DNA from 4 places in the Streptomyces sp. KPB2 genome. Region 2 is predicted to be linked to each of the others. Evidence: riboswitches for the same ligand, from Rfam matches in the RefSeq annotation. Region 2 holds a riboswitch; each other region holds the start of a gene.
What was found. A riboswitch is a leader RNA that binds a small molecule or an ion and turns the genes downstream of it on or off. The one in region 2 is predicted to bind cyclic di-AMP.
Positions count from the first base shown of each region.

Region 1: it holds a riboswitch for cyclic di-AMP, as region 2 does, so the genes downstream of both, D1J63_RS04480 (M23 family metallopeptidase) here and D1J63_RS15470 (transglycosylase SLT domain-containing protein) in region 2, are expected to answer to the same signal.
Region 3: it holds a riboswitch for cyclic di-AMP, as region 2 does, so the genes downstream of both, D1J63_RS31620 (C40 family peptidase) here and D1J63_RS15470 (transglycosylase SLT domain-containing protein) in region 2, are expected to answer to the same signal.
Region 4: it holds a riboswitch for cyclic di-AMP, as region 2 does, so the genes downstream of both, rpfA (resuscitation-promoting factor protein RpfA) here and D1J63_RS15470 (transglycosylase SLT domain-containing protein) in region 2, are expected to answer to the same signal.

Region 1 is NZ_CP034353.1:1,006,703-1,012,167, reverse strand. It holds gene D1J63_RS04500 (aspartate aminotransferase family protein) at 1-902, shown strand, start outside; gene D1J63_RS04495 (XRE family transcriptional regulator) at 967-1,581, shown strand; gene D1J63_RS04490 (DUF6126 family protein) at 1,578-1,697, shown strand; gene D1J63_RS04485 (tyrosine-protein phosphatase) at 1,718-2,515, opposite strand; cyclic di-AMP (ydaO/yuaA leader) riboswitch at 2,941-3,098, shown strand; gene D1J63_RS04480 (M23 family metallopeptidase) at 3,103-4,020, shown strand; gene D1J63_RS04475 (SGNH/GDSL hydrolase family protein) at 4,272-5,057, shown strand; gene D1J63_RS04470 (TetR/AcrR family transcriptional regulator) at 5,094-5,465, opposite strand, start outside.
Region 2 is NZ_CP034353.1:3,517,598-3,523,062, reverse strand. It holds gene fahA (fumarylacetoacetase) at 1-749, opposite strand, end outside; gene D1J63_RS15475 (HAD family hydrolase) at 1,049-1,858, shown strand; gene D1J63_RS15470 (transglycosylase SLT domain-containing protein) at 1,881-2,372, opposite strand; cyclic di-AMP (ydaO/yuaA leader) riboswitch at 2,377-2,533, opposite strand; gene D1J63_RS15465 (polyprenyl synthetase family protein) at 3,273-4,283, shown strand; gene D1J63_RS15460 (outer membrane lipoprotein carrier protein LolA) at 4,609-5,465, shown strand, end outside.
Region 3 is NZ_CP034353.1:6,981,701-6,987,165, forward strand. It holds gene D1J63_RS31600 (8-amino-7-oxononanoate synthase) at 1-540, shown strand, start outside; gene D1J63_RS31605 (DUF397 domain-containing protein) at 583-810, opposite strand; gene D1J63_RS31610 (helix-turn-helix transcriptional regulator) at 832-1,692, opposite strand; gene D1J63_RS31615 (ATP-binding protein) at 1,909-2,412, shown strand; gene D1J63_RS31620 (C40 family peptidase) at 2,383-2,856, opposite strand; cyclic di-AMP (ydaO/yuaA leader) riboswitch at 2,860-3,002, opposite strand; gene D1J63_RS31625 (urease subunit gamma) at 3,646-3,948, shown strand; gene D1J63_RS31630 (urease subunit beta) at 3,963-4,274, shown strand; gene D1J63_RS31635 (urease subunit alpha) at 4,267-5,465, shown strand, end outside.
Region 4 is NZ_CP034353.1:4,866,871-4,872,335, reverse strand. It holds gene eno (phosphopyruvate hydratase) at 1-576, opposite strand, end outside; gene rpfA (resuscitation-promoting factor protein RpfA) at 815-1,543, opposite strand; cyclic di-AMP (ydaO/yuaA leader) riboswitch at 1,547-1,713, opposite strand; gene D1J63_RS21940 (transglycosylase family protein) at 1,897-2,940, opposite strand; gene D1J63_RS21935 (cytochrome P450) at 3,084-4,385, opposite strand; gene D1J63_RS21930 (nucleoside triphosphate pyrophosphohydrolase) at 4,382-5,359, opposite strand; gene D1J63_RS21925 (SurA N-terminal domain-containing protein) at 5,435-5,465, opposite strand, start outside.

The DNA of each region.
Region 1 (5,465 bases), 2.5 Mb from region 2:
TCAATGGAGAGGACTCGTTCCGCAAGGGCTTCGCGCCGCTGCTGCCCGACACCGCCGTCCCGCTCGGCGACCTGGACGCCCTGGCCCGGGAGCTGAAGAAGGGCGACGTGGCCGCGCTGATCGTGGAGCCGGTCCAGGGCAAGGGCGTGCACGAGGCACCGCCCGGCTACCTGCGCGCCGCACAGGATCTGCTGCACCGGCACAAGGCGCTGCTGATCGCCGACGAGGTGCAGACCGGCCTCGGCCGTACCGGCAAGTTCTACGCCTACCAGCACGACGACGGCGTCGAACCCGACCTGGTCTGCGTCGCCAAGGCGCTGTCCGGCGGATACGTGCCGGTGGGAGCCACCCTGGGCAAGGACTGGATCTTCCAGAAGGTCTACTCCTCGATGGACCGCGTGCAGGTCCACTCGGCCAGCTTCGGGTCCAACGCGCAGGCCATGGCCGCCGGCCTCGCCGTGCTGTCGGTGATGGAGAACGAGGAGATCGTCGCGAACGCCGCCGCGGTGGGGGACCGGCTGAAGACCCGGCTGGCCGCGCTGGTGGACCGCTACGAACTGCTCGCCGACGTCCGGGGCCGCGGACTGATGATCGGCATCGAGTTCGGCCGGCCCAGCTCCCTGAAACTGCGCAGCCGCTGGACGATGCTGCAGGCCGCGCGGAAGGGACTGTTCGCGCAGATGGTGGTCGTGCCGCTGCTGCAGCGGCACCGCATCCTGACCCAGGTGTCCGGCGACCACCTGGAGGTGATCAAGCTGATCCCGCCGCTGATCATCGACACCGACGACGCCGACCGGTTCGTCGACGCCTTCACGGAGGTGATGGAGGACGCGCACAATGGCGGTGGACTGATGTGGGACTTCGGGAAGACCCTGGTCAAGCAGGCGGTGGCCAACCGCTGACCGTCTCTTTTGCCTGTGAGGCAAGAAATTTGCCTGTGGGGCAAGAGTCGGGCTGAATGGAGGCATGAGCTCCTCCGAGACCGGCCCCGCCGAGGGTACGGTCGCCGCCGTCGCACCGCAGCTGCGCGAGCTGCGGCGGCGGGCCGCCCTCACCCTGGAGGCCGCGGCCCGCGCCGCGGGGCTGTCGCCCGCCCACCTCTCCCGCCTGGAGACCGGGCAGCGCCAGCCCTCACTGCCGATGCTGCTCGCCCTCGCCCGCATCTACGGGACGACCGTCGCCGAGCTGTTGGGCGAGACCGCGGCCGACCGGGACGCCGTCGTGCGCGCCGCCGACATGGAGGCCACGAGCGCGGGCGGCTGGACGTACTACCAGGCCGGAGCGCCGGGCCGGGGCATGCAGGCCCTGCGCGTCGAGGTGCCGTACGGCTCGCAGGGCGACGTCGTGCGGGTGCACCCCGGGGAGGAGTGGCTCCACGTCCTCAGGGGCCGGCTGCGGCTGCGCCTCGGGGACACCGAGCACCGGCTCACCGCCGGGGACAGTGCCCACTTCGACTCCATGACCCCGCACCGGATCGCGGCGCGGGACCCCGACGGGGTCGAGCTGCTCTTCGTCCACACCCTGCTGCAGAGCCCGACGGCCGCGCTGTGCCTCGGCCCGACCCCTGGAGAGACGCCATGAGTGCCATCGAGGACAAGTTCCCGCGCGCCCTGTGGGTGCGCCTGGTCATCTACATCGCCCTGGGGCACGTCTTCGGCGGCTTCCTCTACCTGCTGTTCGAGGTGGGCGCCAAGTAGCCCGTCCGCGAGCGGGTGGCTCAGTCCACCATCCGCTCGCGCAGCCGCTCCCGGGTCCCGGCGCCGAGCCCCAGCCCCTTCTCCAGATAGGCGTCGACTCCGCCCCACGTCTCCTCGATCGTCTCGAAGGCCGCCGCCAGGTACTCGGCGCGCGCGTCGAACAGCGGGCTGAGCAGCTCCATGACCTCGGGGGAGTAGGCGGAGGCGGCGGTGCTGCTGCGGCGCACCTTGTAGCGGCGGTGCGCGGCGTTCGACTTCAGGTAGTCCTCGACGACGGCCTCGCGCTCGACGCCCAGGGCGAGCAGGGTGATCGCGATCGACAGACCGGCGCGGTCCTTGCCGGCCGCGCAGTGCATCAGCGCCGGGACGCTGTCCTCGGCGAGCGCGTGCAGGATCCGGGAGTGCTCCGAGGTGCGCTCCGTGACCATCGCGCGGTAGGAGGAGATCATGCGCCGGGCGCCCTTGCCGTCGCCGAGGATCCCGTGCAGCTGGTCGAGGTCTCCGTCCCGGACCATCTTCCAGAACTCGGCGCCGTCGGCCGGATCGCTCAGCGGCAGGTTCACATTGCGCACGCCCGGCAGCTCGACGTCCGCGCCGTCGAGCTTCTGGTCGGCCGCGTTGCGGAAGTCGAAGATCGTGTGCAGGCCCAGCGAGGCGAGGAACGCGGCGTCCTCCCCGGTGGCATGAGCCAGGTGGCCGCTGCGGAACAGCACCCCCTGCCGCACCCGCCGGCCGTCCACGGTCGGCAGTCCGCCCACGTCCCGGAAGTTGCGCACACCGGTCAGCTCGGGTTCGGTCGACGGGACCTGCTGCGTCACGGGGGCTCCTCCCACTCCGCCCCGCCGCCGCTGCTCGCCGGCGGGCGCCATTCGACGATACGGCATGGCCGGTGCGCGAAAGCCGTTCCGGCAGGGGTATTGCGGACCGGAAAGGGCCTTCTGTCCGAATTGGAGGATTGGTGATAACTGGCCCTGAAATGGCGGAAGGTGGGTAAGGGGCGCGTGAGCAGCGTCATATCCGTGACCGAGCGTTGCCCGTCATGTTCACGTAATCCGGCCCGTTCTCAAGGGAATTCAGGAAAAGCGGTGCGAGGGAAATCGACGCAGGGTTACCGGGTTTTCCCGTAATGGATCAATAGAAACAGCTGTCGCCGGAACCTCTCGCTTGTCCCTGTGCGTCTTGGTCCCTTACGTTCACCACCGATCCGGACGGACGCCTAATCCTGCCGCCGACCGGAGCCCGCACTCATCCACCACCCGTACACGGCAGGAGCGGGGGACCCACAGGTAGAACTGCCTGTTCCGGTTCCCGGAACGGCTTGGGGTAAAGCCGCGTTTCGGCGCGGCCGGGCATCTCCAGCCCGCACCCGACAGCTCACCTCGCAGGCGCCGGAGAGGAATTCGCCATGCCCGCGAAGGGTAAGCACCGCCGTACCAGGGCCATGCGCCTGACCCGCACCATCGCCGTCGCCGGAACCGGTGGCGCCGCGCTCGCGCTCCCGCTGATGGGTGCCGCCTCCGCCAATGCCGCCCCGGCGCACTCCGTTTCCGGGCAGGCCGTGCAGTCCGTTCCGGCGTCGGCCAAGAAGGCCGCCGCGAACGGCTCCGACAAGAACGCGGAATCCCGCACGTACACCGTGAAGAGCGGTGACTACCTTTCGAAGATCGCCGACGAGCAGCACGTCGACGGCGGCTGGAAGAAGCTCTACGCGGACAACCGCGAGGCCGTCGGCTCCGACCCGTCGCTGATCCACCCGGGCCTCGAGCTCTCGATCGCCGGCCAGGCCGCCAAGTCCTCGGCGCCGTCCTCCGCGCAGTCGCAGAAGCCGGCCCAGAAGTCGGCGGACACCGCGAAGACCGCTGCCACGGAGTCCACGGAGTCCTCGGACACCGGGACCCAGTCCGCGGGCACCACCAGCGGTTACACCTCCCCCGTCGCGGGCGGCACCGTCGGCACCCCCTACCACCAGTCCGGCAGCATGTGGTCCAGCGGCTACCACACCGGTACCGACTTCGTCGTTCCGACCGGCACCTCGCTGAAGGCCGTCGGCGCGGGCACCGTCGTCTCCGCCGGCTGGGGCGGCGCGTACGGCAACCAGGTCGTCATCAAGCTCGACGAGGGCCACTACGCCCAGTACGCCCACCTCTCCTCGCTCTCCGTCTCCGCCGGTCAGACGGTGACGACGGGTCAGCAGGTCGGCCTCTCCGGCGCCACCGGCAACGTGACCGGCCCGCACCTGCACTTCGAGATCCGCACCACGCCGGACTACGGCTCGGACATCGACCCGCTCGCGTTCCTGCGCTCGCACGGCGTCTCCGTCTGACGACCGGTTCCGCGCGGCCTCCGCACCCCGAAGGCCGGACCCCGATCCCCGGGTCCGGCCTTCGGCGTGTCCGGACTTCGGGGTGTCCGGACCTCGATGTGTCCGGACCTCGGCGTATTCCGGAATTGACGAACACTTTAGGCGTGGCCTTTCTCACCGCCCGTCAACCCCTTCCTACGGTCGCGTAGGTCACATTCCAAGGTGAATCATGGGCCGACGTGGCAGACGATTCGAAGAGTGACAGCAGAGCAGTGATCGGGTCGTACGTGGCGGTGGGGGACAGCTTCACCGAGGGCGTCGGCGATCCCGGCCCCGACGGGGCGTTCGTCGGCTGGGCCGACCGACTGGCCGTACTGCTCGCGGACCGGCGCCCCGAGGGCGACTTCACGTACACGAACCTCGCCGTGCGCGGCAGGCTCCTCGACCAGATCGTGGCGGAACAGGTCCCCAGGGTCGTCGCCCTCGCGCCGGACCTGGTCTCCTTCGCGGCGGGCGGCAACGACATCATCCGGCCCGGCACCGACCCCGACGAGGTCGCCGAGCGGTTCGAACTGGCGGTGGCCGCGCTGACCGCCGCGGCCGGCACCGTCCTGGTGACCACCGGGTTCGACACCCGCGGGGTGCCCGTCCTCAAGCACCTGCGGGGCAAGATCGCCACGTACAACGGGCACGTGCGCGCCATCGCCGACCGCTACGGCTGCCCGGTGCTCGACCTGTGGTCGCTCCGCAGCGTCCAGGACCGCAGGGCGTGGGACGCCGACCGGCTGCACCTGTCGCCGGAGGGCCACACCCGCGTGGCGCTGCGCGCCGGACAGGCCCTCGGCCTGCGCGTCCCGGCCGACCCCGACCAGCCCTGGCCGCCCCTGCCGCCCCGCGGCACGCTCGACGTGCGGCGCGACGACGTGCACTGGGCGCGCGAGTACCTGGTCCCGTGGATCGGACGCCGGCTGCGCGGCGAGTCGTCGGGCGACCACGTGACGGCCAAGGGAACGCTGTCGCCGGACGACATCAAGACGCGGATCGCCTCGGTGGCCTGAGGCGGGACCGGGCGCCCGGTGCCCGTACGACAGCCCCTAACGTCGTGCGGGCATCAGGGCCGCCCGCTCCAGGCCCAGCTCCCGGGCCAGCGCCTCGTCCACCCACTCCTGTGCCCGGGCCCGCGACACCGTGCCCGTGTACGACGTGAGCTGCACCGCCAGCCCGTCCAGCAACGCCGTCAGCCGCAGCGCGGCGGCATCCGGCTCGGGGCAGGAGAACTCGCCGGCGGCCACGCCCTCGGCGATGACCTCGGCGAGCGCCGCCTTCCACTGCCGGTCCAGCTCGCGCGTGACCTCCCGCAGCGCGGGCTCGCGCGGCGCCGCCGCCCAGCCCTCGATCCACAGCCGCCAGCCTTTGGCCTGACCGGTCGGCGCGTACCACCGCACGGCCGTCCGCAGGCGGCGCAG
Region 2 (5,465 bases):
AAGGACTTGCCGAGGAACGGGCCGAGCGGGACGTACTCCCAGGCCTGGATGTCCCGCGCCGACCAGTCGTTGAGCAGGCAGAGTCCGAAGACGTGCTCGCGGAAGTCGCCGAGCCCCACCGGGCTGCCCAGGGCGGACGGCGTGCCCACCACGAAGCCCACCTCGGCCTCGATGTCGAGACGGACGGACGGGCCGAAGACGGGAGCGGCGTCGGCCGGGGCCTTGCGCTGCCCCGACGGGCGTACGACGTCCGTGCCGGAGACGACGACCGTGCCGGAGCGGCCGTGGTAGCCGATCGGCAGGTGCTTCCAGTTCGGGGTGAGGGAGTCGGCGGCGTCGGGGCGGAAGATCCGGCCGACGTTGCGGGCGTGGTTCTCGGAGGCGTAGAAGTCGACGTAGTCGGCGACCTCGAAGGGCAGATGCAGGGTCACCGACGACAGCGGGTGGAAGAGGGGTTCGAGGACCTCGCGGTGGGAGGGGACCGTCACCCACGCCGTCAGCGCCCGCCGCACGTCCGACCAGGCCGTACGCCCGGCGGCCAGCAGCGGGTTGAGGGTGGGCCGCGCCAGCAGGGACGCGTACGGCGAGCCGAGCGCGTGGGCCGCCGCTCCCGCGTCGAGGACGTGGTCGCCGAGCCGGACGCCCACCGTCGGTTCCGTCCGCTCCTGCGAGCCGGGGATCGAGAACACGCCGTACGGAAGGTTGTGCGGGCCGAAGGGGTCGCCCTCGGGGACATCGAAGGGGGGCATCGGGTGCTGCCTCGCTTTCGTGCTCGCCATGTGCGCCGTGCGCGCTGTGTGTCGTGCGGGCCACGTTACGGGTGACCCCCCGGTCTTGGGCAGTGCGGCCGGAGGCGGCGTCCGGCAGGTCGCGCCGTCGTCGACCGGTGCACGGGCCCCGAGCCGGCCTCGGCCGGGGATGCGTCAGGTTGTGAGCACGATCGGGCGTCGGTGTGCATCCGTGGCCGGGTCCGAACGCACTCGCTACGTCCTCGTTCGGAAGCGGTCGCGGGTGAGTCGGACGGGTGCGGTGTCCGTATTCTCTGATCATGGACCGCACCGCATATTCACTCGTCGCCACCGACCTGGACGGCACGCTGCTCCGCGGCGACGACACCGTCTCCGAACGGTCGCTGGCCGCGCTGGCGCGGGTCGCCGGGGCGGGTGCGCGGCACCTGGTGGTGACGGGCCGGCCGGCCCCCCGGGTGCGCTCCCTGCTCGACCGCCTCGGCTGCACGGGGCTCGCGGTGTGCGGGCAGGGCGCGCAGGTGTACGACGCCGGCGCGCACCGCATGCTGTGGTCGGTCACCCTGGACCGGGAGCTGGCCGAGACCGCGCTCGGCAAGATCGAGGCCGAGGTGGGCCAGGTGCACGCCGCCGTCGACCAGGACGGCGTCGACGGGCTGACGCTCATCGAGCCGGGCTACCTGATGCCCCACCCCGCCCTGCCCGCGGTGCGCGTCGAGCGGCGTGAGGAGTTGTGGCGCACGCCCATCACCAAGGTGCTGCTGCGCCACTCCGAGCTGACCGACGACGAGTTGGCGGCGACGGCGCGCGCGGTGGTCGGTTCCCTCGCGACGGTCACCATGTCGGGGCCCGGCACGGTCGAGCTCCAGCCGTGCGGCATCACCAAGGCGACCGGCCTGGCCCTGGCCGCCGAGCATCTGGGCCTGCGGCGGCGCCACACGATCGCCTTCGGGGACATGCCCAACGACATCCCCATGTTCCAGTGGGCGGCCCACGGCGTCGCCATGGCCGGGGCCCACCCCGAACTCAAGGCGGTGGCCGACGAGGTCACCACGACGAACGAGGACGACGGCGTGGCCGTCGTCCTCGAGCGGATCTTCGGTACTTCTTAGCGGGCCATCGCGGCGGTGCGGCTCAGTACGCGCTGAAGACGTTGTCCATCGAGCCGTAGCGGTCGGCCGCGTAGTTGCAGGCGGCGGTGATGTTGGCGACGGGGTCGTACGGGTCCCAGGAGGTGCCGGGCACGTGGTACGCCTGGAAGGTCGGGTCGATCACCTGGAGCAGGCCCTTGGACGGGGTGCCGTTGATGGCGTTGATGTCCCAGTTGTTGATGGCCATCGGGTTGCCGGAGGACTCCCGCATGATGTTGCGGTAAATGCCGTCGTAGGTCCCGGGGATGCCGTGCTGGGCCATGATGTCGAGCGACTCGCGGATCCAGCCGTCGAGGTTGTTCGGGTACGTCGTCGCCGCCGTGGTGGCGGTCGTGGCGGCGGCCGGGGTGGCCGCGGAGGCGGTGGTGGCGCCGATGAGCGGCAGCGCGAGCACCGCGGCACCGGTGCCGGCCACGGCGAGCTTGCGGGCGAGGCGGCCGGTGAAGGCGTGACGGATCTGACCGTTGGCAGACATGCTGTGTCCCTCTCCTTACGCCTACGAGGTGAGCTGTCGGGTTCGGGCGGGGAGGTGCCCGGCCGCGCCCCTGACGGGTACGGCTTCACCCCTAGCCGCTCCGGTGGTGACCGGTGCGGCGACTTACCTGGGTCCCCCGCTCCTGCCGGCGAGTGTGTTGGGTGCATGACTGTGCGACGGGCGGTGGCAGGATTCGGCGTCCGCCCGACAGGCCGGGAACGTATGCGAGAGCACATGTCCGGAACAAGTGCAGGAATCACCCAACGCGCCTGTTGACCTTGGTCTGGGGTGTTTGTGGCTCTTGATCCTTTGCGGCTGTCAACCCTCAACTGGCTTGCGGGGCAAAGGGAGGGCACAGGTTCCGGCGAGGTTGCCTGCGAGGGGATCCGAGTGAGCCAACTCACTGCCCTCAACAAGCACGGCAAAACGGGCATTAGCCTCAATCGTGAGTCAACCGGCCCTCGATGGGGACGGCTTCGGGTGTCGAGGGAGGGTGAGGGGGAAGCGGGGAGGGGTGGACCTGCGGGGCGGGACCGGTAGGACGGGGTCGGCAGAGCGGGGTCGGCAGGGCGGGCGTGTCGTGTCTGCGGGACGGGCGCGCGTGTCGATTGGGTGACGTTCTCGAAGTGCGGGCCGTTGTGAGGAGTGGTGGGATCTTGGACGGCGACTTCCGGCCCGCTCGCCCTTCGGGGTCCGGCTCATCCTCTGGTGATATCGATCAAAATCTGCTCATATCACCTGATCAAAAACATACCGTTCATGATCTGATACCGACCGGCCTGTAACGGTGGGCGCTAGCGGTGATCGAAACGTGACCGGATACGCTGACTTGAGTGGTGGCAGCGACCTATCGACAAACCAGGTAATCGCCAGTAGACACCAGCAGACAGGAGACCCCTCGTGACCGTCGTCGGGCCGTTCGGGCTGAGCGTGCGGGACCAGGCTCTGGAAGCCGATGTCCAGGCCGGATTGGTTGCTGTCGAGGAAGGGTTGCTTGAGGCAACCAAAAGCGAGGTGCCGTTCATCACGGAGGCCGCCCAGCACCTGGTGCGGGCCGGCGGGAAACGGTTCCGGCCGCTGCTGGTGATGCTCTCGGCCCAGTTCGGCGACCCCTACGCCCCCGGGATCGTCCCCTCGGCCGTGGTCGTGGAGCTGACCCACCTCGCCACGCTGTACCACGACGACGTGATGGACGAGGCCGCCGTGCGGCGCGGGGTGCCCAGCGCCAACACCCGCTGGGACAACTCGGTCGCGGTCCTCACCGGCGACTTCCTCTTCGCCCGCGCCTCGCAGATCCTCGCCGATCTCGGACCCGAGGCGGTCCGCGTCCAGGCCCTCGCGTTCGAGCGGCTGGTCACCGGCCAGATCCTGGAGACGGCCGGCCCCCAGGACGGCCGCGACCCGGTCGACCACTACCTGGACGTGCTGGGCGGCAAGACGGGCTCGCTGGTGGCGGTCTCCTGCCGGTTCGGCGCGATGATGTCCGGCGCCGACGAGACGGTGGTCGACGTGCTCACCCAGTACGGCGAGCGGCTCGGCGTCGCCTTCCAGCTGGCCGACGACGTCCTGGACATCGCCTCCGACTCCGACGAGTCCGGCAAGACGCCCGGCACGGACCTGCGCGAAGGCATCCCCACCCTGCCCGTGCTGCGGCTGCGCGAGCGGGCCGCCCGGCTGGGGCTCGCCGAGGACATCGCCCTGTGCGAGCTGCTCGACTCGGACCTGAGTGACGACGCACGGCACGCCGAGGCGCTGCGCCTGCTGCGCGCCCATCCCGCCCTCGAACAGGCGCGCCGGGACACCGTCCGGTACGCCAAGGAGGCCCGGGCCGCGCTGGCCCCGCTGCGGGAGTGCGACGCGAAGGCCGCGCTGGTGGAGCTGTGCGACGCGGTGGTGCACCGCGCCGGGTGACCGCCACCCCGCTCCGCACCTCACGAGCCGTCCGCTCCGCCCCGTACCCTCACGAGCCGTCCGCCCCGCCCCCACTGACACGTGCCGTCCGCCGGGTGCCGTACACCGGCCCCTACGGGCCGGGGGAGCCGTCGCCCCTCCGTGTCATCCCGCAGGAGTAGGCGGAGTTGAGTCCGCGGTCTGACGCCTGCGCTCCGCTGATTTGGTCAGATGGACACTACGGACACACACCAATCCTCACCGATTCGGGTGAGAATGGCGGCTCACGGGTGAACACGTGCGAGGTCGTGAGACAGCCGCCGCCGACGACGGAGGTAGGGCACACATGGCACCGATCGATTCCGACGACAACAGGACCGCCGGGGAGGGCGAGGAGCTGCGCGCCGGGCGGCGCAAGGCCGCGCGGTACGTCGTCCCGGTCGCGGTGATGGGAGTGGCGGCCGCGACGATCGGGCTGGTTCCCGCGCTCGCCGACTCCGGGGACCCCGACCTGCCGAAGGTCACGGCGGAGCAGCTCATCGAGAAGATCGCCAAGTCGGATGTCCAGCAGATGTCGGGCACGGTGCGGATCAACACCGATCTGGGCCTGCCGGACCTCGGCGGCCTGGAGAGCGGCCTGATGTCCGGCATGTCCGGAGGTCCGGGCGCGGGCGGGGACGGCGAGGGCTCCGCCGCCGACCCGTCGGCCAAGCTCACCGAGCTGGTGTCGGGCAGCCACACGCTCCGCGTCGCGGCCGACGGCCCCGACCGGCAGAAGCTCTCCCTGCTGGAGAACGCCGCCGAGTACAGCCTGATCCACAACGGCGACGACGTCTGGGGCTACGACAGCAAGTCCAACGAGGTCTACCACTCCACCACCTCCGGCAGCGACGGACGGCCGGGGAAGGACGTGCCGGAGAAGGACGTGCCGGCCACCCCGAAGGACTTCGCCGACCAGGCGCTCAAGGCGGTCGACGACACCACCTCCGTGACCGTCGGCGGCACCGCCCAGGTGGCCGGCCGGGACGCGTACCGCCTGGTCGTCGAGCCCAAGCAGGAGGGTTCCACGGTCGGTGCGATCACCGTGGCCGTGGACGCCGAGACCGGCACGCCGCTGAAGTTCACGCTGACTCCGGCGAGCGGCGGCGCCGCCGTGGTGGACGTGGGCTTCACCAAGGTCAGCTTCGCCAAGCCGGACGCGTC
Region 3 (5,465 bases), 3.5 Mb from region 2:
GGCCTCGGTGTCCTCGGCGACGGCGGCCGGGGCGCCCCGCAGGGGGCGGGGCTCGCGGGCCGCGCCGACGTCGTGGTGACCGTCACGCTGTCCAAGTCGCTCGGCGCCCAGGGCGGCGCCGTACTGGGCCCGGCCCGCGTGATCGACCACTTGGTCAACACCGCCCGGACGTTCATCTTCGACACCGGACTCGCCCCCGCCGCGGCCGGGGCGGCCCTGGCGGCGCTCAGGCTGCTCGGCCGCGAGCCGGAGCGCGCGGCGCGGGCCTGTGCCGTCGCCGCCGAACTGCACGCACGCCTGACCGCCGCGGGTCTGGACGCGGTACGTCCGGACGCCGCGGTCGTCTCGGTGCGCGCGCCCTCCCCGGAGGGGGCCGTGCGATGGGCGGCCGACTGCCGTGCGGCCGGCCTGTCCGTGGGCTGCTTCCGCCCTCCTTCCGTGCCCGACGGGATCTCACGGCTCAGGCTGACCGCTCGGGGGGACCTCTCCGGGGAACAGATCGAACGCGCTGTACGGGTGATCGGCGAAACGCGGCCATGAGTCGGCGTGACACGGCCGTGCGTCGTCCGGCGCCCGGCGTGGTCAGTCGCGGACGCCCGCGGTGAACGCCGTCCAGCTCCCGGGGGAGAAGAGCAGGGCGGGCCCGGCCGGGTTCTTGGAGTCGCGCACGGCGAGCAGTCCGGCCCGCGGGCCGGACGACGGCCGGGCCGTCTCCACGCAGTTGTTCGCTCCGGTGCTGTAGCTGCTGCGCAGCCACCGGACATCGGGCAGATCGGTGCTGACAGGGATGTTCCGGGGACGTTCGGACATGAAGCCTGACATGGTGCCTCCTTACGCGCCTGCCGCGGTCGCGGCGATGAAGTCCAACGAGTCCTCGGGCGAAAGGGCATGGATCAGAAGGGCGTTGAAGGCCTCGGTATAGGCCTCTAGGTCTTCTTTCCGTTCGAGGTGCAGGCTACTCGTCAAGTGGTCGAGAACAACCACGTCGAGATCAGAAGTGCTCGAAAATGAGAAGATTACGAAAGGGCCGGTGACACCGATGTGCGCCCCGGCGGCAAACGGCAGGACCTGCAGCCGCACATGGGGGAGCCGCGCGGCCTCGACCAGCCGGGCCAGTTGACGGGCCATCACCTCGGTCCCGCCCACCTCACGGCGCAGCACCGCCTCGTCCAGGACCGCGCTCAGCGCCAACGGCGGTTGGGCCCGCAGCACGTCCTGCCGGGCCAGCCGGACCTCCACCAGCGTGTCCAGCCGTTCTTCCGGCAGTCCGTCCACCGCGGCCCGCGTCACCGCGCGGGCGTACTCCGGCGTCTGGAGCAGCCCGGGCACCACCGTGGTCTCCAGCGTGCGCATCGCGCTGGCCTGCGACTCCAGGCTGATGAAGTCGCGGTAGGTCGGGGGCAGCACCCCGCGGTAGGCGTGCCACCAGTGGTTGCGTCCCGCAGCGTCCTCGGAGCGCGCCAGCATCACCAGCAGCCCCCGCAACTGCTCGTCGTGCACGCCGTAGACGTCCAGCAGTAACCGCACGTCGGCCGGTTTCGCCCCGCTCGTCCCGGTCTCGATCCGGCTGACCTTCGACTGGTGCCAGCCCACGAGCCGGGCCGCCTCGCCGCTGGTGATGCCCGCCGACGTGCGCAGGGCGCGCAGTTCCGCGCCCAGCTTCCGACGGCGCACCACGGGACCGTGCTGCATGGGACAACTCCCCTACTCCCTATGAGCCGCCCGAATACGCTCTGCCGTCGCAGAGTTCACCGCTTCGAGCGACAGATATATGCATATCTTGGTGGATCGCCGCCCTTCGCGGGCCTGGTAATGGCAGTCTGGCGGCGAAGCACCAGTCCGGGACCGTACTCGAACCGTCCGCTCCGTGTCGGGCCCGCGGTGCCGTGAGAAAGGGACGACGTCGCCATGGCAGACCATCTGGAAGCATCCGTCACTCTGCCGAGCGATCCGGCCTCGGTGGCCGCCGCGCGGACCTACACCGTCGGCACCCTGGCGGAATGGGGGCTGCCCGCCGACGCCGACCTGTCCGAGACCGTCCGCCTCATCGTCTCCGAACTGGCGACCAACGCGGTCCAGCACACACTGGGGCAGTCGCCCACCTTCACGGTCGACCTCGTCCTGGACCGCGACGAGCGCCTGCGCATCGGGGTCACCGACAGTCACCCGCGCTTCCCCAAGCGCCTGCCGGCCGCCGTCCAGCAGGACAACGGGCGGGGCATGGTGATCATCCGCTGGCTGACCGCCGAGTGCGGCGGCAGGCTCAGGGTCCGGCCCACGCGCGAGGGCGGCAAGACCGTCTCGATCGAACTGCCCTGGACGCGGCCGAGCGCACCCGCGGGGGTGACGGCGGGGGAGAGCGCCGTCACCCCCGCGGGCGGGCTACTTGACCCGGCCGTACCAGACGCTTGACGTCCAGATCTTCTGCAGGCGCACCACGTCCCCGGTCTTCGGGGCGTGCCAGAGCTTGCCCTTCCCCGCGTAGATGCCGACGTGGTAGACGCTGCGACCCGAGTGGAAGAACACCAGATCTCCGGCTCTGCGGCTCTTGGCGGAGACGTGGCGGGTCTTGTTGTACTGCTGGGCCGCGGTGCGCGGCAGCTTCTTGCCGGCCTTCTTGAACGAGTACAGCGTCAGGCCGGAACAGTCGAACCGGTGGGGGCCGGTGGCGCCCCAGCGGTACGGGGAGCCCTTCTTCGAGGCCGCGACCTTGAGGGCTTTCGCCGCATGGCTCGCCGCGGCCGCCTCGGAGGCGACACCGGGGACCACGACGGAGCCGCCCACGGCGGCGAGGGTGAGGGCCGAGGCCGTACCGGCACGGGCCATCAGGGACGGGACACGATTGAGCGCGGACATGCGCAACCCTTCGTCAGCCGCCTGTGAAGGATGACCTGTCGGATTCGGGCTGGCGAAGTTGCCCGGCCGCACGAGTGCGGCTTCACCCCAAGGACCGCTCGGTCCGGTGCCTCTCGCGGAGGCGGCCGTGCCGGCGACCCGTCGTGCTCGGGTCCTCCACTCCTGCCGATCCACTTCCCTTGCGACCGGTCGTCCGGACGGCGGCAGGACTCGGCGTCCGCCCGGACCGCCCCGCCGCTGCGGCGGGGGCTTGTCGTCAGTCACGGATCTTGTCCCGCCCCGGGGGAAATTCCCAACGGAACGTGCTCTTTGTGTTGTTACGTGCCACTCATCCGTTCGGGTTGACGCCCCCGGGTCCGGGGGGCCGTCGACCGCGGTGGCGGCGCCGGGACCAGCGGCGCAGTGGCGCATGCCACACGTCCGCGGGGCGGGCGCCGCAACTTCGGCCGGTGGCGAATCGGATGTGTTCCTAGGCCGATAGAGGGTACGACTTTTGGTCCGTTTCGGACCGGTTCGTTGTGAGTCGAGATCGGTGAAGCGGACATGCGGGACGTCGCCGGCCGAGAGTGGGCATGCCGGAAACCGCCGACGGCATCGGTAATCACTCGGTCAAAACCGGGTGACGTGGCCGTAACACTCTAGCCCTAGTCTGCACCCCGATCCACCTGCGGTTTTCCGCGCACCGGTAGGTGAATTCCGGTCTGTTCCTGTGTGTTACATCTAGAGCCGTCGCGGCAGCCGCGACAGCCGGACCGTCCGGTCCCGGCGTCATGCCCTGTGAGGTGGTAAATGCAACTGACCCCGCACGAGCAGGAGAGACTGCTCATCCATGTGGCCGCCGACGTGGCGGAGAAGCGCCGCGCACGAGGCGTGAAGCTCAACCATCCCGAGGTCGTCGCGCTGATCACCGCGCACATCCTCGAAGGTGCCCGGGACGGGCGCGGCGTCGGTGAACTCATGTCCTCCGGACGCAAGCTCATCCAGCGCCACGAGGTCATGGAGGGTGTCCCCGAGATGATCCACGACGTGCAGGTCGAGGCCACTTTCCCCGACGGCACCAAGCTGGTCACCGTCCACGACCCGATCATCTGACGGGGGCCGCAGTCGTGATCCCCGGAGAGATCCTGTTCGCGGACGAGCCGGTCGCTTTCAACGGAGGCCGCGAAGTCACCCGCCTGACCGTGCTCAACACCGCCGACCGGCCCGTCCAGGTCGGCTCCCACTACCACTTCGCCGAGGTCAACCCCGGTCTCGAGTTCGACCGCGGCGCGGCGCGCGGCAGGCGGCTGGACATCGCCGCCGGCACCGCCGTCCGGTTCGAGCCGGGCATCCCCGTCGACGTACCGCTGATCCCCCTCGCGGGGGCCCGCGTCGTCGTCGGTCTGCGCGGCGCGACCGGAGGTGCCCTCGATGCCTGAGCTGTCCCGCCCCGCCTACGCCGACCTGTTCGGCCCGACCACCGGCGACCGCATCCGCCTCGCCGACACCGACCTCCTCGTCGAGATCGAGGAGGACCGCTCGGGCGGCCCCGGCCGCTCCGGCGACGAAGCCGTCTTCGGCGGCGGCAAGGTACTGCGCGAGTCCATGGGGCAGGCGCGCACCACCCGGGCCGAGGGCGCCCCCGACACGGTGATCACCGGAGCCGTGATCATCGACCACTGGGGAATCGTCAAGGCCGACATCGGCATCCGCGACGGCCGGATCACCGGCATCGGCAAGTCCGGCAACCCGGACACCATGGACGGCGTCCACCCCGACCTGGTCATCGGCCCCGAGACCGAGGTCGTCGCGGGCAACGGCAAGATCGTCACCGCGGGCGGCATCGACACCCACGTCCACTTCATCGCGCCGAACGCCGTCGACGAGGCCCTGGCGTCCGGCATCACCACGCTCATCGGCGGTGGCACGGGCCCGGCCGAGGGCAGCAAGGCGACCACCGTCACGCCCGGCGCCTGGCATCTCGCGCGGATGTTCGCCGCCCTGGAGTCCAGCCCCGTCAACATCGGCTTCCTCGGCAAGGGCAGCACCATGTCGAAGGAGTCCATGCGCGACCAACTGCGCGCCGGCGTCCTCGGCTTCAAGATCCACGAGGACTGGGGCGCGACCCCCGCCGTCATCTCCGCCTGCCTGGACGTGTGCGAGGAGTCCGGCGTCCAGCTGGCCGTCCACTCCGACACCCTGAACGAGGCCGGCTTCGTCGGTGACACCTTCGACGCGGTCGCGGGCCGCACCCTGCACGCCTTCCACGTCGAGGGCGCCGGTGGCGGCCACGCACCTGACATGATCACGGCGGTTTCGCTGCCCAACATGCTGCCGGCGTCCACCAACCCCACCCGGCCGCACACCGTCAACACGGTCGAGGAACACCTCGACATGCTGATGGTCTGCCACCACCTGAACCCCGCCGTCCCCGAGGACCTGGCCTTCGCCGAGTCCCGGATCCGGCCCAGCACCATCGCGGCCGAGGACATCCTGCACGACATGGGGGCGATCTCCATCATGTCGTCCGACGCCCAGGCCATGGGGCGCATCGGCGAGGTGATCCTGCGGACCTGGCAGACCGCGCACGTGATGAAGCGCAGGCGCGGCCTCCTGCCCGGCGACACCCG
Region 4 (5,465 bases), 1.3 Mb from region 2:
GACCTTCTTGAGGGTGTGGTAGACCTCGGCGCCCCAGCGCAGGGCCTCGGAGAAGGACTCCGCGCCGATCGGGGCGATCATGAACTCCTGGATGTCCACGTTGGAGTCGGCGTGCGAGCCGCCGTTCAGGATGTTCATCATCGGCACCGGCAGCAGGTGCGCGTTCGGGCCGCCCAGGTAGCGGAAGAGCGGCAGGTCGCTGGCCTCGGAGGCGGCGTGGGCGACGGCGAGGGAGACGCCGAGGATGGCGTTGGCGCCGAGCGAGCCCTTGTTGTCGGTGGCGTCCAGGTCGAACATGGCCTGGTCGATCAGGCGCTGCTCGGTGGCGTCGTAGCCGACCAGCTCCGGGCCGATCTGCTCGATGACGGCCAGGACGGCCTTCTCGACGCCCTTGCCGAGGTAACGGCCCGGGTCGCCGTCACGCAGTTCGATGGCCTCGAAGGCACCCGTGGAGGCGCCGGACGGAACGGCGGCACGACCCGTGCTGCCGTCGTCGAGGCCGACCTCGACCTCGACCGTGGGGTTGCCTCGGGAGTCCAGGATTTCCCGGGCTACGACGACGTCGATGGACGGCACGAGCATCTCCTTCTTCAATGTGACGCTTCGGTGTGACGCGCGGGTCCCGCGGGACCGCGGCGGCTCTGCGGGACCGAGCCTAACCGGCTCCGGGCGATCGGCCAGCCGATCGCCCACCCGCTGGACAGAACCGAGAGTAAATTGTTTCCGAACGGAACAAAGGCGGAATGTGAAAATCCCGCCCCGGTGCGTACGGGGGAACACGCACCGGGGCGGGAGTCGCGGGGGCCGCCGCTCCTTACTTCAGGTGCAGCTGCTGGCCCGGGTAGATCAGGTCGGCGTCGTCGACGATGTCGTCGTTCAGCTTGAACAGCTTCGCCCAGCCGCCCTTGACGTCGTGCTCCGCGGCGATCGAGCTGAGGGTGTCGCCCTTGACGACCTTGTACTCGCCGTCGCCCTTCTCGACCTTCTTGCCGGTCGGGGTGGTGACGGTCTTCTTGGCGGGCTTCTCGGCCTTCGGCTCGGCGGCCGGACGCTCGGAGGAGCGGGAGGCCTTCTGCTCGGTGGAGCGCTCGGCGGTGGAGCCGCCGCTCTGGCTCTGCGAGCTCTCGGAGCTGCCGGAACCGCTGTCCTCGGAGCCGCCACCGGTGTAGGCGGCGCCCGACAGGCCGGTGCCGCAGACCGGCCAGGCACCCTTGCCCTGGCCCGCGAGGACCTTCTCGGCGATCTCGATCTGCTGGGCCTTGCTCGCCTGGTCGGCGGTGGAGGCGTACTGCGTACCGCCGTAGGCGGCCCAGGTGGAGGCGGAGAACTGCAGACCGCCGTAGTAACCGTTGCCGGTGTTGATGGACCAGTTGCCGCCGGACTCGCACTGGGCGACGGCGTCCCACTCGGACGCGGTGGCGGCGGAGGCGTTGCCGGCCGCCATCAGCGGGGCGGCGACGGCGGCACCGGTCACGCCGGCGACGGCGATGACACGGGTGGCCTTGGACGGACGACGGTGCTTGCCCTTGCCGGAAAACAGCATGGTTGATCCCCTCACCGACGCCTGCGAGGTGAGCTGTCGGGTTCGGGCCGGTTGAGTTGCCCGGCCGGGTTCCTCGCGGAACTCGGCTTCACCCCTAGCCGCTCCGGCTCAACTGCCCGGTGCGGCACTTACCTTGGGTCCCCCGCTCCTGCCTGCGGCGCTTGACGCGACGACTGTTCCCGTACGGCCGCTGGCAGGATTCGGCGTTGCGGCTGTCGGGGCCCGCGGTGGCGAGCGGTCATGACCGTAGACACGCGCTCCGCGGATTTTCAAAGACGATCACGGCTTCTGAGACCTATCTCTCACGAGATCCAAAAGGGACATACAGTCTCTAACCGTGACGCGAACTCCCCCTACTTTTCGCCCGATTCGCCCGCGACCGTGAGCGTCTGACCGGGGAGGATGTGGTCCGGGTCGGCGCCGACGACGGTCTTGTTGTCGGCGTACAGCGCACGCCACCCGCCGTCGAGGTCAAGGGAGTCGGCGATGGCCCAGAGGTTGTCGCCGGAGCGGACGGTGTACGAGCCGTCCTCGACCTCTCGCGGTCCACCGTCGCGCGAGGCGTGCCGTCCCGCCGCGTCGCCCCCGCGGGCCTCGTCCGCGGCGCCCTCGTCCGCGCTGTCGCCACGGTGCCGGCCGGAGCCGGACGAGCCCTCGGTGCCCTGTCGTTCGGCACGGGCGCCGGAGTCGGATTCGGTGGATGTGTCCGACTTGGTGGAGGAACCCTCGTCACTCGACGAGCCCTCGGAGGAGGTGCCGGACGACGGGGAAGAAGAGGGCGAAGGGGACGAAGAGGGCGCCCCGGAAGCCGATTCGGAAGCCCCGCCCGCGTCGGCCGAGTCGGTCGCACCGGACGACCGGGAGGACCCCGACGACTCGGACGACTCGGGCGACTGCGACGACTCGGGCGCTTCGGTGGTCGTGGGAGAGGCGGACGATTCGGAACCGTCCGTCTTCCCCGACGTGTCCGAACCCTCCGACGCACCGTCACCGGACGCGTCCGAGCCGCTCGTGGCGCCCGAGTCGTTGCCGAGGCCGGCCAGGAGGCCGCAGGTCGGCCAGGCGGCGATGCCCTGGTCCGCGTGTATCTTCTCGGCGATCCGTATCTGCTGGGAGCGGCTGGCCTGGTCGGCGCTGGGCGCGTAGTCGAGGCCGCCGTACCGCTCCCAGGCATCCTGCGACAGCTGCAGGCCGCCGTAGTACCCGTTGCCGCTGTTCTGGCTCCAGGCGCCGCCGGTCTCGCACTCGGCCACCTGGTCCCAGGTCCCCGAGTCGGCCGCGTGGGCTCCGGTGGCGCCGAGCAGCGGGATCGCGATGGCGGAGCCGGTCACTCCGGCGGCGACGACCAGAGCGGGAGCCTGGCGGGGGCGACGGTGACGACCGTTCCCGGAGAGCATGCGACGACCTTTCACGAGACGACGGGGACCACGCGGCGGATGACGCTCGACACCACGTTGATCCGTGAACGTATAGGGAGATCATCGCTAGTCACAAGTTCATGCCGCGCAGATCACGTGAAGATCACAAAGTTGAGCGCGTGTCACTTTTGCGTCGGTGACCCGCCGTTGTCCGTCGATGACGCGGGCGGCGTGAACGACACGGGCAGGGTGCGCAGACCTCGCATGATGAGGCCGCCGCGCCACCGGAGTTCGGCCGGGTCCGCGGCGAGGCGGAGGTCCGGCAGCCGGGTGAGGAGCGTGGCCAGCGCCGTCTGCCCCTCCAGCCGCGCGAGCGGGGCGCCGAGGCAGTAGTGGATGCCGTGGCCGTACCCGAGGTGCTGGCTGTCGCGGCGGGCGAGGTCCAGGGTGTCCGGGTCGGTGAACCGCTCGGGGTCCCGGTCGGCGGCGGCGAGGACGACGAGGACGGGGTCGCCGGCCGCGACCTGCTGCCCGCCGATGGTGAGCGGCCGGGTGGCGAAGCGCCAGGTGGCCAGCTCCACCGGGCCGTCGTAGCGCAGGAGTTCCTCGACGCCGGTCTCCAGCAGGCCGCGCTCCCCGGCGGCGAGGGACGTCTGCAGCCGCTGCCGCTGCTCGGGGTGGGTGAGCAGGGCGTAGGTGCCGTTGCCGACGAGGTTGACCGTGGTCTCGAACCCTGCGAAGAGCAGGATGAAGGCCATGGCCGCGGCCTCGTTCTCGGTGAGGTGCTCGCCGTGGTCGGAGGCGCGGATCAGGCCGGAGATGAGGTCTTCGCCGGGAGCGGGCTCGGGCGGCAGGGCGGCGCGCTTGCGGTGGATGAGGTCGGCGAGGTAGCCGCGCATCTTCTTCACCGACCGCGCGACGCCGCCCCGTGGGCCTCCGCCGTGACGGATCATCATGCCCGCCCAGTCCCGGAAGTCGTCCTGGTCCTCGCGGGGGACGCCCAGGAGGTCGCAGATGGCGTAGATGGGCAGCGGGAAGGCGAACTCGTGGATCAGGTCGGCGGAACCGGTCTGCGCGAACCGGTCGATGAGGCCGTCGGCCAGCTCCTGCACCCGGGGGGCGAACTCGGCCACCCGGCGGGGTGTGAACGCCTTGCTGACCAGTCGGCGCAGCCGGGTGTGGTCCGGCGGGTCGATGTTCAGCAGATGGGTCATCAGCTCGGCCTTGCGCTCCCCGGGAATGCCGGTCTTGCCCTTGGCGTGCGCGGGCTCGTCGTGGTGCGCCGGGTTCTTGGACAGCCGGGGGTCGGCGAGGGCCTGCTTCGCGTCGGCGTACCGGGTGACCAGCCAGGCCTCCACCCCGCTGGGCAGCCGGGTGCGGTGCACGGGGGCGTGCTCGCGCAGCCAGGCGTAGGCGGGGTAGGGGTCGCTCGCGAACTCCCAGGTGAACAGCTCGGGGACCGGGGCGGAAGAGCTGCCGGTCATCCCTCGACCGCCCTGATGGCGTCCCGGTAGGTGCGGGCCGCCGCTCTCAGGGCCGCCTCCGGGTCGGTGCCCTCGGTCTCGGCGCGGGCGGCGAGGGCGAGGAGTTCGTAGCCGATGCCCTCGCCGGAGGGCAGGGGGACGTCGAGGTGCGCGGTGCGGACGCGGGAGTGGAGCTTGGCGGCGAGGGCGAGGCCGGGCTGGCCGAGGGGGACGCCCTCGGTGACCGAGGTGCGCTGCTTCTCGGCGGCCTTGGTGCGCAACCAGTGGGCGCGGACCTCCTCGGGGGTGTCGGCCCTCTCGTCGCCGAAGACGTGCGGGTGGCGGTGGACGAGTTTGTCGACGATGGTCCCGGCCACGTCGTCGACGGAGAACGGGGCGTCCGGGTCCTCCTCGGCGATGCGGGCGTGGAAGACGACCTGGAGGAGCACGTCGCCCAGCTCCTCGCGCAGTTCGTCGCGGTCGCCGTCCTCGATGGCCTCGACGAGTTCGTACGCCTCCTCGATGGCGTACTTGGCCAGGCCCTTGTGGGTGCGCTGCGAGGACCAGGGGCATTCCAGGCGGATGCGGTCCATGACCTGGACGAGGTCGAGCAGGCGGGCGCCCGGGAGGTCGTAGGAGGCCGGGAGCAGTTCGAGCTCGGGCATCCGGACGCGGCCGGAGCCGGCGAGGCGGGCGAGTCCGTCGGTGAGCGCGGGGTCGCCCTCGCCGGTGGCGACGACCACGACGGTGCGGCCGCCGGCGCAGGCCTCCACCAGTTCCTCGGCGGTGGGGGCCGCCTCGTCGACCCGTATGCCGGCCTCGCGCAGGTAGGGCAGCTGCGGGTGGGTGCCGTCGGCGCACAGGACGCGGTCGGCGGCGCGCAGGGCCTGCCAGGCGGGCCAGGACAGCAGGCCGGGGGCGACGCGGTGGCTGGTGGTGAGCAGGACGATGCGGCCCTGGTCGGGGGTGGTCGGGTCGGCGGTCTTCGCGTTCACTCTCCGAACCTAACGCACACCGCCGACGGCCCCCCGAGTTGTCCACAGGGGGCCGTATCCGTGCGGCTCGGGCGGTTACGCGGGCTGCTGGGCCCCGGCCGCCGCG